DNA from 3 places in the Planococcus sp. ANT_H30 genome. Region 3 is predicted to be linked to each of the others. Evidence: riboswitches for the same ligand, from Rfam matches in the RefSeq annotation. Region 3 holds a riboswitch; each other region holds the start of a gene.

Region 1 (3,281 bases), on a different contig from region 3:
TTTGTTAGCATGACGCATGAAGAGCGTTTTGAAACATTCCGTCAACACGGGTTAAAAGTGGAATTAGCTAAACTGCAACAAGATTTAGCAAACTTCCGCGTTGAGTTTGATGAATGGTACCCAGAATCATCCTTATACAAAAACGGTAAAATCGATGAAGCATTAGCTAAGCTCCGTGCAAATGGTCATGTCTTTGAAGAAGAAGGCGCTACATGGTTCCGGTCAACAACATTTGGAGATGACAAAGATCGTGTCTTAATTAAAAATGATGGCACGTATACGTATTTAATGCCGGATATTGCCTACCATGAAGATAAATTGCAACGCGGTTTTGGCAAGCTGATCAACGTTTGGGGTGCTGACCATCACGGTTATATTCCACGGATGAAAGCAGCGATCGAAGCGCTTGGTTATGACCGTGATACACTTGAAGTGAGCATTATTCAAATGGTGCAATTGTACAAAGACGGCGAAAAAATGAAGATGAGTAAACGTACAGGAAAAGCGGTAACGATGCGCGAACTAGTCGAACTAGTTGGACTAGATGCCGTTCGTTATTTCTTCGCGATGCGTTCAGGCGATTCGCATATGGACTTTGATTTGGATTTGGCCGTTTCACAGTCCAACGAAAACCCGGTTTATTACTCGCAATATGCGCATGCTCGTATTAGCTCAATCTTGCGTCAAGCAGAAGAACAAGGTTTACTAGCTTCAGAAGAGCATTTAAACTTGTTGACTTCTGAAAAAGAAATTGATGTTTTGAAAAAAATTGGGGATTTCCCACAAGTCATCGCAGATGCAGCGAAACAACGTGCACCTCACCGTATTACAACGTACATTCAAGAATTGGCGTCAAATTTCCATAGTTTCTACAATGCCAATAAAGTATTAGATGCAGCAAACGCCGAAATGACAAGTGCTCGTTTGGCATTGATCACGGCTGTGAAAACAACGTTAGCGAATGCACTCAAAACAGTCGGCGTCGAAGCTCCTGAAAAAATGTAAGCGAAAGCTAAACGGTTACGTGTATAATGAAACAGAATTAGAACTTAATAGCGATTCATAAAGGTGCTTATGTCTAAGAACATGAGTTAAAAGGGAAGCCGGTTCAACTCCGGCGCGGTCCCGCCACTGTATGTGAGAGGAATTTGCAATATGCCACTGAAGCAATGCTTTGGGAAGGTGCAAACACCAATGATCACAAGCCAGGAGACCTGCCTTTATGACAACACACCCATATGCCTGCGAGGAAAGGCTGGATGCGCATGCTTTTTTATGGCGTCCTTTCAATCCCTCGCAGAACTTTGCGGGGGATTTTGTTTTGTGTCAGTTTTAAGTAGTCCACAAATCAGCGTCCGCCTGCAGCGATTTTTTATAACAAAAACACGACACTCTAGGGGGATTTTAATGATGAACAAGTTTTGGGAGTTTGGAGCAACAGCGGGATTAGCAGCCGTTTTACTAGCAGGATGTGGAGATGCGGCAACACCTGAAGAGGATGTCGAAACACCAGCAGAACCACCGGCAGAAGTAGCGGAAGTTGAATATCCGGTAACCATTACAGATGCAGTCGGAGATGAAATTGTTATTGAAGAAGAGCCAGAAGCTATTGTCTCAATGATTCCATCGAATACAGAAATTGCTTATGAATTAGGATTAGGTGAAAAAATGGTCGGCGTATCCGATTATGATAACTACCCAGAAGAAACAACGGATGTTGAAAAAATTGGGGGACAAGAATTTAATGTAGAAAAAATTATTAGCCTTCAGCCAGACTTAGTACTTGCACACGAATCGGGACTAGGTGTTGGAGATGCTGGATTGCAACAATTACGTGATGCAGGCCTTGACGTATTCGTCGTTCAAAATGCGGCTAGTTTTGAAGAAGTTTACGATTCAATTACAGAAATTGCACAAGCGACAGGAACGATGGAAGCAGCAGAAAAACTAGTTTCAGAAATGGAAGTCCAAGTGGCTGAAATCGAAGAACTGGCAGCAACAATTGAAGAACCCAAAACGGTCTTTTTAGAAGTCGGCAGCCAACCGGACATTTACACAACGGGAAGCGGCACATTCATGGATGAAATGTTGACATTGATTAATGCGGAAAACGTTGCTGGCGAATTAGAAGGATGGGTTATTATGGACCCAGAAGCAATCGTTGCAGCAAATCCGGATGTTATGATCACGACAGAAGGCGATTATGTTGAAGATGCAGTCGGTCAAATTAAAAAACGTGGCGGCTTTGCAGAAGTAACAGCTGTTAAAGAAGATGCCATCTACAGCTTAAATTCGGATATGCTCACTCGTTCAGGACCACGTTTAACTGCAGGACTAATGGAAATGGCACAGGCAGTTTATCCTGATGTTTTCAATGAGTAAACATCTAGTAGCATACAGCGTCTCTCTGCTGATTTTAGTAGGAGCCGTATTGCTCGGGGTGACCGTTGGAACGGTTTCTATTTCACCAGTTGTGCTGTGGAATCCGTCATCAGATGAAGCGGCGGCCAATATTTTATGGAATATTCGCATGCCTCGCGTAATTTTGGCAGGGCTTGTTGGAGCAGCGCTAGCGATTGCGGGTGCTGCGTTCCAAGGGCTTTTAAAAAATCCATTGGCCGATCCTTACACCCTGGGAGTGTCTTCCGGTGCCTCAGTCGGCGCTGTGACGACGCTCTTTTTTGGCATTTCGATACCGTTTTTAGGACCCTTCACCTTACCGGTTATGAGCATGATCGGAGCATTGCTGACGATGTTTGCCGTTATGAGCTTTGCAAAACTGGTGGATCGCTCGATGAAAATGGAAACGGTCATTTTAACTGGAATTATCTTTAGTTCATTTCTTGGATCAATTATTTCTTTAATGATTGCTTTAACAGGAGAAGAGTTACGGCAAATTATCGGGTGGCTGCTCGGCAGTGTGTCTATGCGTGGTTGGCCATATGTTCGAATGGCGTTGCCGTTTGTGTTAATCGGTTCTTTCATATTATGGCTAAAGCGTCGTGAATTAAATGCGATGCTGTTTGGTGAAGAACGCGCGCAGCACTTAGGCGTAGATGTCAAAAAGAGCAAAATGACGATTTTGATTGGGGGATCGGTACTAACAGGAGCGGCTGTTTCGGTTTCTGGAACGATCGGTTTTGTCGGATTGGTCGTTCCGCATATGACCCGTTTATTATGGGGATCGGATCATCGCCACGTTTTGCCTTTGTCGTTTATTAATGGAGCCGCTCTTTTGATCGTTTGTGATTTGGTATCACGAACGATTATCTCACCAACAG
Region 2 (3,281 bases), on a different contig from region 3:
TAAATCGCGACTGCTCCTTGACGTTGACCTAGCTGATCGACACTGACCGCTGTATCATTAAGCAAACGAATCCACGGTACGACACCCGAAGAATTGCCTTTGAATTTTTTAATGTCTGAGCCTAACGCTCGCACTTTGCCGTAATAAATGCCGATGCCCCCACCATCTTTACTAAGGCGCGCGATATCCCAGTTGTTTAAGTAAATGCCGTCTAAAGAATCGTCTACCGTATCGATAAAACACGAAGACAATTGCCCAAAACTTTTACCTGCATTCGATAAAGTTGGAGTCGCAACGGTCATATACAAATGACTCATCGCCCAATACGCTTCTTTAACGAGCTCTAATCGACGCTCTTGCGGCTCATTTTGCATTAACGTCATGGCAATAACTAAAAAGCGCTCTTGCGGAAGTTCAAACAACTGCCCTTCATAGTCTTTTGCCAAATAACGATCTGCCAGTAAAAACAAACCGATGTAATTAAATAGCAAATCCCGACTCGGCTCGATTTCTTGACCTATTTCTGTAATCTCTTCTTGAGAATAAGAAGCTAAGAGCTCTTTTGAGTAGATCCCGACTTGTGTTAATGCTTTGATTAACTCATAAAAGTCACCATATTTTTCAGTAGCGGAATAATTGCGGCTGCTTGCGGCTTTCTTATACAAATCACTGACATACAACTCTGCCGCTACGTAAGTCCAGTCTGGCTCGTCCATTGTGATGCGATTTAATGCATAAAGTAAGGATTGCTCGCCTTTTGCTTGTTCAGCGAGTTTTGCTGCTCGCTCTAGTAGCTCGCGCGTATCTAGTCCATAAACCTCAGTTGCTCGCTTGAGCGCTTTTTCTACTGCGTCCATTTCTGTTGTATCTGTTTTCATATTCATATCAGCATAACTCCTTTGCGAATTCGTTCACTTTCATGCGTCGCTGTTTCCGCTCCTGTGCGCTTTTAAATAATTCTTTTTCAGCAGGAGTTTCTGGTATAACACCAACGACCGGTGTCGGTTTGCCGTCACTGTCGACTGCAACCATTGTCAAAATAGCTGTCGTCGTCAAATTTCTATTGCCGGTTTCAATCTGCTGACATTCTGCTTTAACATACACTTCCATCGATGTTCTTCCTGTCGATATTACAACACCTTCTAAGATGAAAATGTCCCCTACTTTAGCGGAAGATAAAAAATTCACCGTATCAATCGAAGCTGTAACGACTGCTTTTCCGCTGTGCCTCATGGCAGTAATAGCGGCAATTTCATCAATATACGCGAGTACGGTTCCACCGAATATCGTTCCTAAATGATTCGTATCAGGTGGCAACACTAATTTTGTTTGAATGGTTCTTGCCACACCTGCTGCTAATGGTTCTGTCATGATTGCATTTCCTCCTTCTATGTAAAACAAAAAAACCCATCCTCTCAGGGAGGATGGGGTGGAAAACGCAGAATAGCGGAGAAAGGCAGCAAAAAATAGCTGCTCGCGCAGAATATCTTCGTTATCCTTCTCAACTCCCGGAGAAGATCATAAACTTAGAACAAAGGCAGGTTTCCTGGCTTGTGCGTCATCCTCTGCTATCTCCTTCCCGTCCATTGGACAGTGGATTGTGATAGCTCGTCAGCACTTACAGTTGCGGGTACAGCTCCGGTATTACCGGATTCCCTTTTAAGCCTTTTCAGGCACCTTTATCAATATTTTCACTACATATAGTTATTTGAATAATAAAAAACACTAAATGTTGTATCTATACACTATAAACCACTTTCATACTTTTAACAAGACTATTTACAAACTCGTGTTAATTAGCCGTCAAATATTGTTTTAACGCTTGTTTTACGGTACTCATTGTCTTTAGTTTGCTAAAGTCTACGCGCACATCGACAGCTTTTAATGCCAGTTCAGGACGAATTCCTGTAAAAATAAGCTGAATGCCTAACAAGCGCATGATTTGATCAATTTTGTATAGAAATTCTGCAACCACATTATCAATATTATAAATCCCTGAAACATCAATAATGAGACAATGCAAATTTTCTCCTTGAACTTTCTGCGGGATAATATCCAGCAGGCGCATACTCCGATCCCCATCGACTGATCCTACAAGTGGCAACACAGCTAGTCCATCAATAATCGGAACAATTGGTGCTGAAATTTCGTTTTTAAGTTGGCGTAAGTCATGCGACATTTTTTTCTGAAGCGTGATATCACGCATAGTGGACTGGATGGCTACCGTTTCTCCGTACTGAACTGGGTAACAATACAATTCAACATCGGCTAAAGTCCCGTCAAAACGTCTAACAGTCGTTTCCATCAACTCTCCAATTGTACGATTTTCCATCCCTTTTTGAATTCGCTTCGTAATTAATTCTTTGTAGTCGTCTGTAAAGACCTCTACTACATCTGCGCCCACAACTTCTTCTTGCTTCGCTTTAAAAAATTCAGCACCTGATTGGTTTATATATAAAACCTTCTGATTTGAATGGATAATTGTTGTTTCGTCAGAATAATTCACAATGTCCTGATACATTTTTTCTTTTTCTGGAATACTCGCTAACGAAGTTGGTGCATTCGGCATATCCCTTCACCCCTTCCGTTTCGGAAACTATCTACATCCTATTTTACACTTTTTCGAGAAAACTTTCAGTGTTAAGTAACACGTAAAAACAGCTGATCTATTCTTAATCCTTTCATCACTTATAAGACAGAAATTTCTTATCGTCCACTAGAAGTTCACATCAAATTAAAAAGAGTTGCCGGTTAAGCAACTCTCTCTACTTTCCTATCTATGCATCGACCCATTCAGAAGCTAGTTCTTTTTCTGTTTTCGGCTCGTCCGCTTTTTTAGTATTTTTGCTGGTATACGGTTTAAAACTCTTCGCTTTGTTGGCACCGGATTTCCAGCGAGTCCATCCTTTTTTGCCAGTTCCCTGACCCGTACCACTTTTCGGTTTCGCTTTTGCTTTGCTCATTTTAATCACTCCATTACTGCTACATTACTGCAACGATGAAGTACATCTTATCACATCAAGCCGTAAAATTAAACAAAATGTTCTTGTTAGACACGGGAAAGCCCTGTTCTCAACAACTTTAATTCTAATTCGTAATTTGCAATAGACTCATCAATCGTTAAGTTTTTAGCGAAATATTCAATCCAATTCCTAACGGTCACCGACATCATAATTTTAAGCAGATGGTATAGTTCTTTGTTTCCAGAAACGTTTAACTTGGTCGTATCGATCAAAAGGCTAATCGCTCGGAATTCTTCTGCAGACTCTTCTTCATTGACA
Region 3 (3,281 bases):
AATCTTAATCGAAAAAAAATGATGAAACAGTCACTGCGTATAGTGGCTTTTTTTGTTGCGGCGCTTATGCTTTTCGGTGTCCAGCTTCAGCGCCCAGGTCCTTAGCCTTACTGTAGCTGAAAACCATCATAACTGGTAAGACTTCCAGCGCTTGTCGGACCTACACGGACGCTTATGCTTTTCTTAATCCCAACAAAAGCTTTGGATTTGAGTTAAAATAAAAGGAAAGGTTTTTCTTTATCTAACTTGATTTATTACATAGGAGTCATTGGATTTCAGCAATGTTATTATTAGGAGGATATTCATGAATAGTTTTATTGTTATGCAAGGAGAGACCTATCAAGAAGAACGCAACGCAGAGGTTCTTTGGTCACCGAGGGTTGATAAATCGGGGATGATTCCACACTCTTGGAAACGAATGCAGGAGTTAAAAAAAGGCGATATCGTTTTTCATTATGTAAAAGGATTTTTAGTAGCTATTAGTCATGTACGAGAAGATTGTAAACATGGAACCAAACCTAAAAGTACAGACGAGCAGCAGGACAGTACTGAAGAGGCATTTATCGCACGGGCTGTTTATCGCGAATTGGACAATCCGTTATCCATTAAGGCGTTTTTTAGAGAAATAGAGCCTTTACTGCCCGTAAAATACGCGGCATTTCAAGAAGATGCTAGTGGCAATTCAGGTTATTTGTATCCATGCAATGAAGAACTGGCGATGAAATTTTTAGAACTAATTAGCGCCTTAAATATTTTCACCTTGGAAGTCGAACAATTGGAGTTGTCAATGGAAGTGATTAAAAAAACAGAGCATGATCCATTAATCAGCTTGATTGCAGAAGCAGAACTACAAATCAAAACGAAAATGCGTAGAGGTAAAGAACAATTCAGAGAAAGTTTATTGCCGCTTTGGAACGGAGAATGTCCACTTTGTGGAATTGGTATTGACGCTGTGTTGAAAGCGACGCATGCCAAGCCTTGGAAAGACAGCTCAGCTGAAGAACGGCTAGATGCTTTTAATGGCATCTTACTTTGTGCCAACCATGCTGCTTTGTATTCAGCGGGGTTCATCGCATTTACCGGAGGCGGAAGTCTCCGTATTTCGAGTCAAATTCCAGAAGAACATTATCCCACCTACCAATTAAAAAGAGGGATAAAAATACCCGTTTCGCCAGAGCATGCTCTTTATTTAAGATGGCATAAACGAATCGTTTTTGCCGAACTGCCTAAAGTGAAACTGCTGGTCAATCAACAATAATCGTTCGATAAGTATGTCTTTTGTCGTACGACATATGCTACACTAGAAACAAGTGAATAATCATGCAGAAAAAAGGTGCTGATTCGTCAGCATAACAGGGAACTCGGTTAGATTCCGGGGCTGTTTCCGCAACTGTAAGTGCGTATGAAATAAGAAAATGCCACTGTTTAGTGTTACCAACTAAACGGGAAGGTTCTTAAAGTAAAGCGATGCACAAGCCAGGAGACCTACCTTTTTTTGAACGTATTTTTACTCTTCGGAAGATAAGGGAATCATACGGCAACGTTTCTATTTTGACTGCTGAAGTATGTCTCTAAATAGCTATGCCGCCGTCCTCTTTTGAGGGCGGCTTTTTGCTGTTTAGAGAGCGTTCAATGCCGTGATTTTCACCAAACGGAAGTGAGGTGGAATGATGAAAAAAGACATGCGTTATCTTTGTTATCCATTTATGCGGGAATCCGCAGTTACTGTGGATTTTGAAATTAGGACTGATTCGTTGACTACCCGAATCGGAGAAGCCCTGTCATTGACACAAGATATAGAAGCTATACAACGAGATCTGCAGATTTTACAACCTATGGCTTATCATTTGAACGGCTCAGTTCGCGGTAAAATAGCCATTCATGAGGAAGACTTGATTGAGCTAAGTAACATGTATGATTATTATGTAAACTTCACAAAGGATAAAATCGGTAATTTTGTTTTGCCGCAAGGAACACACGCTGCATGCGTCCTGCATGTTTGTCGCAGTGAAGCGAAAAAATCAGTAAGGGCCTTGCACAAAGTGAGTTTAGAAAAAGAAATACCGAACATTCTCTTTGATTACGCCAATTTGTTAGCCAACGTGCTGTTTACGATGGCTGTTTATGTTAATCAGCATCACGGAGTGGAAGAAATCCCGTTCGTCAGCAAGTCCTATCCAACTAGACCTAAAAAGAAAGAAGTGACCAATCAACAATGAAAATTTCCTCATTCAAATACGTAGCTATCGGAGCAGTTGTTTTAACTCTAGGTGCTTGTCAATCAGAAACAACAGAAAAAACAGATGCAGAACCAACGAATAAAGGAGAGGAGCAAGCAAACTATACCGTTACAGATGATTTAGACAACGAGTTGACGTTTGAAAAAGTACCTGAAACAGTTGTCTCACTTATTCCAAGTAATACTGAAATTTTGTATGGCATTGGAGCAGGAGAAAAAGTGATTGGCGCGACTGATTATGATAATTATCCAGCAGAAGCAGCTGAAGTTGAACGTGTTTCAGATTCAGTCGTTTTTAACGCAGAACGCATCATTGAAATGGATCCAGATGTCGTCATCGGTTATTCTACAGGTGCGCCAACCGGTTATGAAGAGTTAGAAGCTGCAGGTATCCAAGTATTTGTTATTGAATCAGCGCAATCTTTTGAAGATGTGTATGGCGACATCGAACAAATTTCGACCGTCATGGGTCTTGAAGACAAAGGGGATACGTTAAATAGCTCAATTCAGCAGCAAATTGAAGAAGTACAAGAAAAAATAGAAGGGGTAGAAGCGAAAAAACAAGTGTTTTTCGAAATCAGTCCTTCGCCCGAAATTTATACAGCAGGTCAAAAAACGTTCCAACAAGAAATACTGAACCATGCCAATGTCGAAAATATCTTTGGTGACCTCGAAGGATGGCCAAAAATTTCAGAAGAAGAAGTCATTACACGAAATCCAGAAATTATCACAACAACGGTTTCTTATACGGAAGATCCAATCGGGGAGATCAAAGCACGTGAAGGCTGGAGCGATATCGAAGCGATTCAAAACGATCAAGTCTTTTTCTTGGATTCTGATATCACATCACGCCCTGGACCGCGCATTGGTGACGCTGTGGAATTAGTAGCTAAAACAATTTACCCAGATTTATTTAACTAAAACACAAAAACTCCTCGCCTTAAAAGCGAGGAGTTTTTTTATGCAGTAAAACATGCCTGAAATCATAGCGTTATTTCAAGCTATCTGGATCTATTCCGAACTCCCTTTTTAATACGTTCCT

Evidence for each region. A riboswitch is a leader RNA that binds a small molecule or an ion and turns the genes downstream of it on or off. The one in region 3 is predicted to bind cobalamin.
Region 1: it holds a riboswitch for cobalamin, as region 3 does, so the genes downstream of both, FQ085_RS03885 (ABC transporter substrate-binding protein) here and FQ085_RS15725 (ATP:cob(I)alamin adenosyltransferase) in region 3, are expected to answer to the same signal.
Region 2: it holds a riboswitch for cobalamin, as region 3 does, so the genes downstream of both, FQ085_RS16780 (acyl-CoA thioesterase) here and FQ085_RS15725 (ATP:cob(I)alamin adenosyltransferase) in region 3, are expected to answer to the same signal.

Annotation. Positions count from the first base shown of each region.
Region 1 is NZ_VOBJ01000001.1:830,816-834,096, reverse strand. It holds gene argS (arginine--tRNA ligase) at 1-1,005, shown strand, start outside; cobalamin riboswitch at 1,050-1,236, shown strand; gene FQ085_RS03885 (ABC transporter substrate-binding protein) at 1,411-2,382, shown strand; gene FQ085_RS03880 (FecCD family ABC transporter permease) at 2,366-3,281, shown strand, end outside.
Region 2 is NZ_VOBJ01000012.1:24,963-28,243, reverse strand. It holds gene FQ085_RS16785 (ribonucleoside-diphosphate reductase subunit alpha) at 1-884, opposite strand, end outside; gene FQ085_RS16780 (acyl-CoA thioesterase) at 886-1,371, opposite strand; cobalamin riboswitch at 1,520-1,696, opposite strand; gene FQ085_RS16775 (PAS domain S-box protein) at 1,793-2,569, opposite strand; gene FQ085_RS16770 (DUF3934 family protein) at 2,778-2,963, opposite strand; gene FQ085_RS16765 (TetR/AcrR family transcriptional regulator) at 3,050-3,281, opposite strand, start outside.
Region 3 is NZ_VOBJ01000010.1:5,619-8,899, forward strand. It holds gene FQ085_RS15715 (GGDEF domain-containing protein) at 1-8, shown strand, start outside; gene FQ085_RS15720 (HNH endonuclease) at 305-1,258, shown strand; cobalamin riboswitch at 1,314-1,507, shown strand; gene FQ085_RS15725 (ATP:cob(I)alamin adenosyltransferase) at 1,671-2,219, shown strand; gene FQ085_RS15730 (ABC transporter substrate-binding protein) at 2,216-3,160, shown strand; gene FQ085_RS15735 (arylamine N-acetyltransferase family protein) at 3,231-3,281, opposite strand, start outside.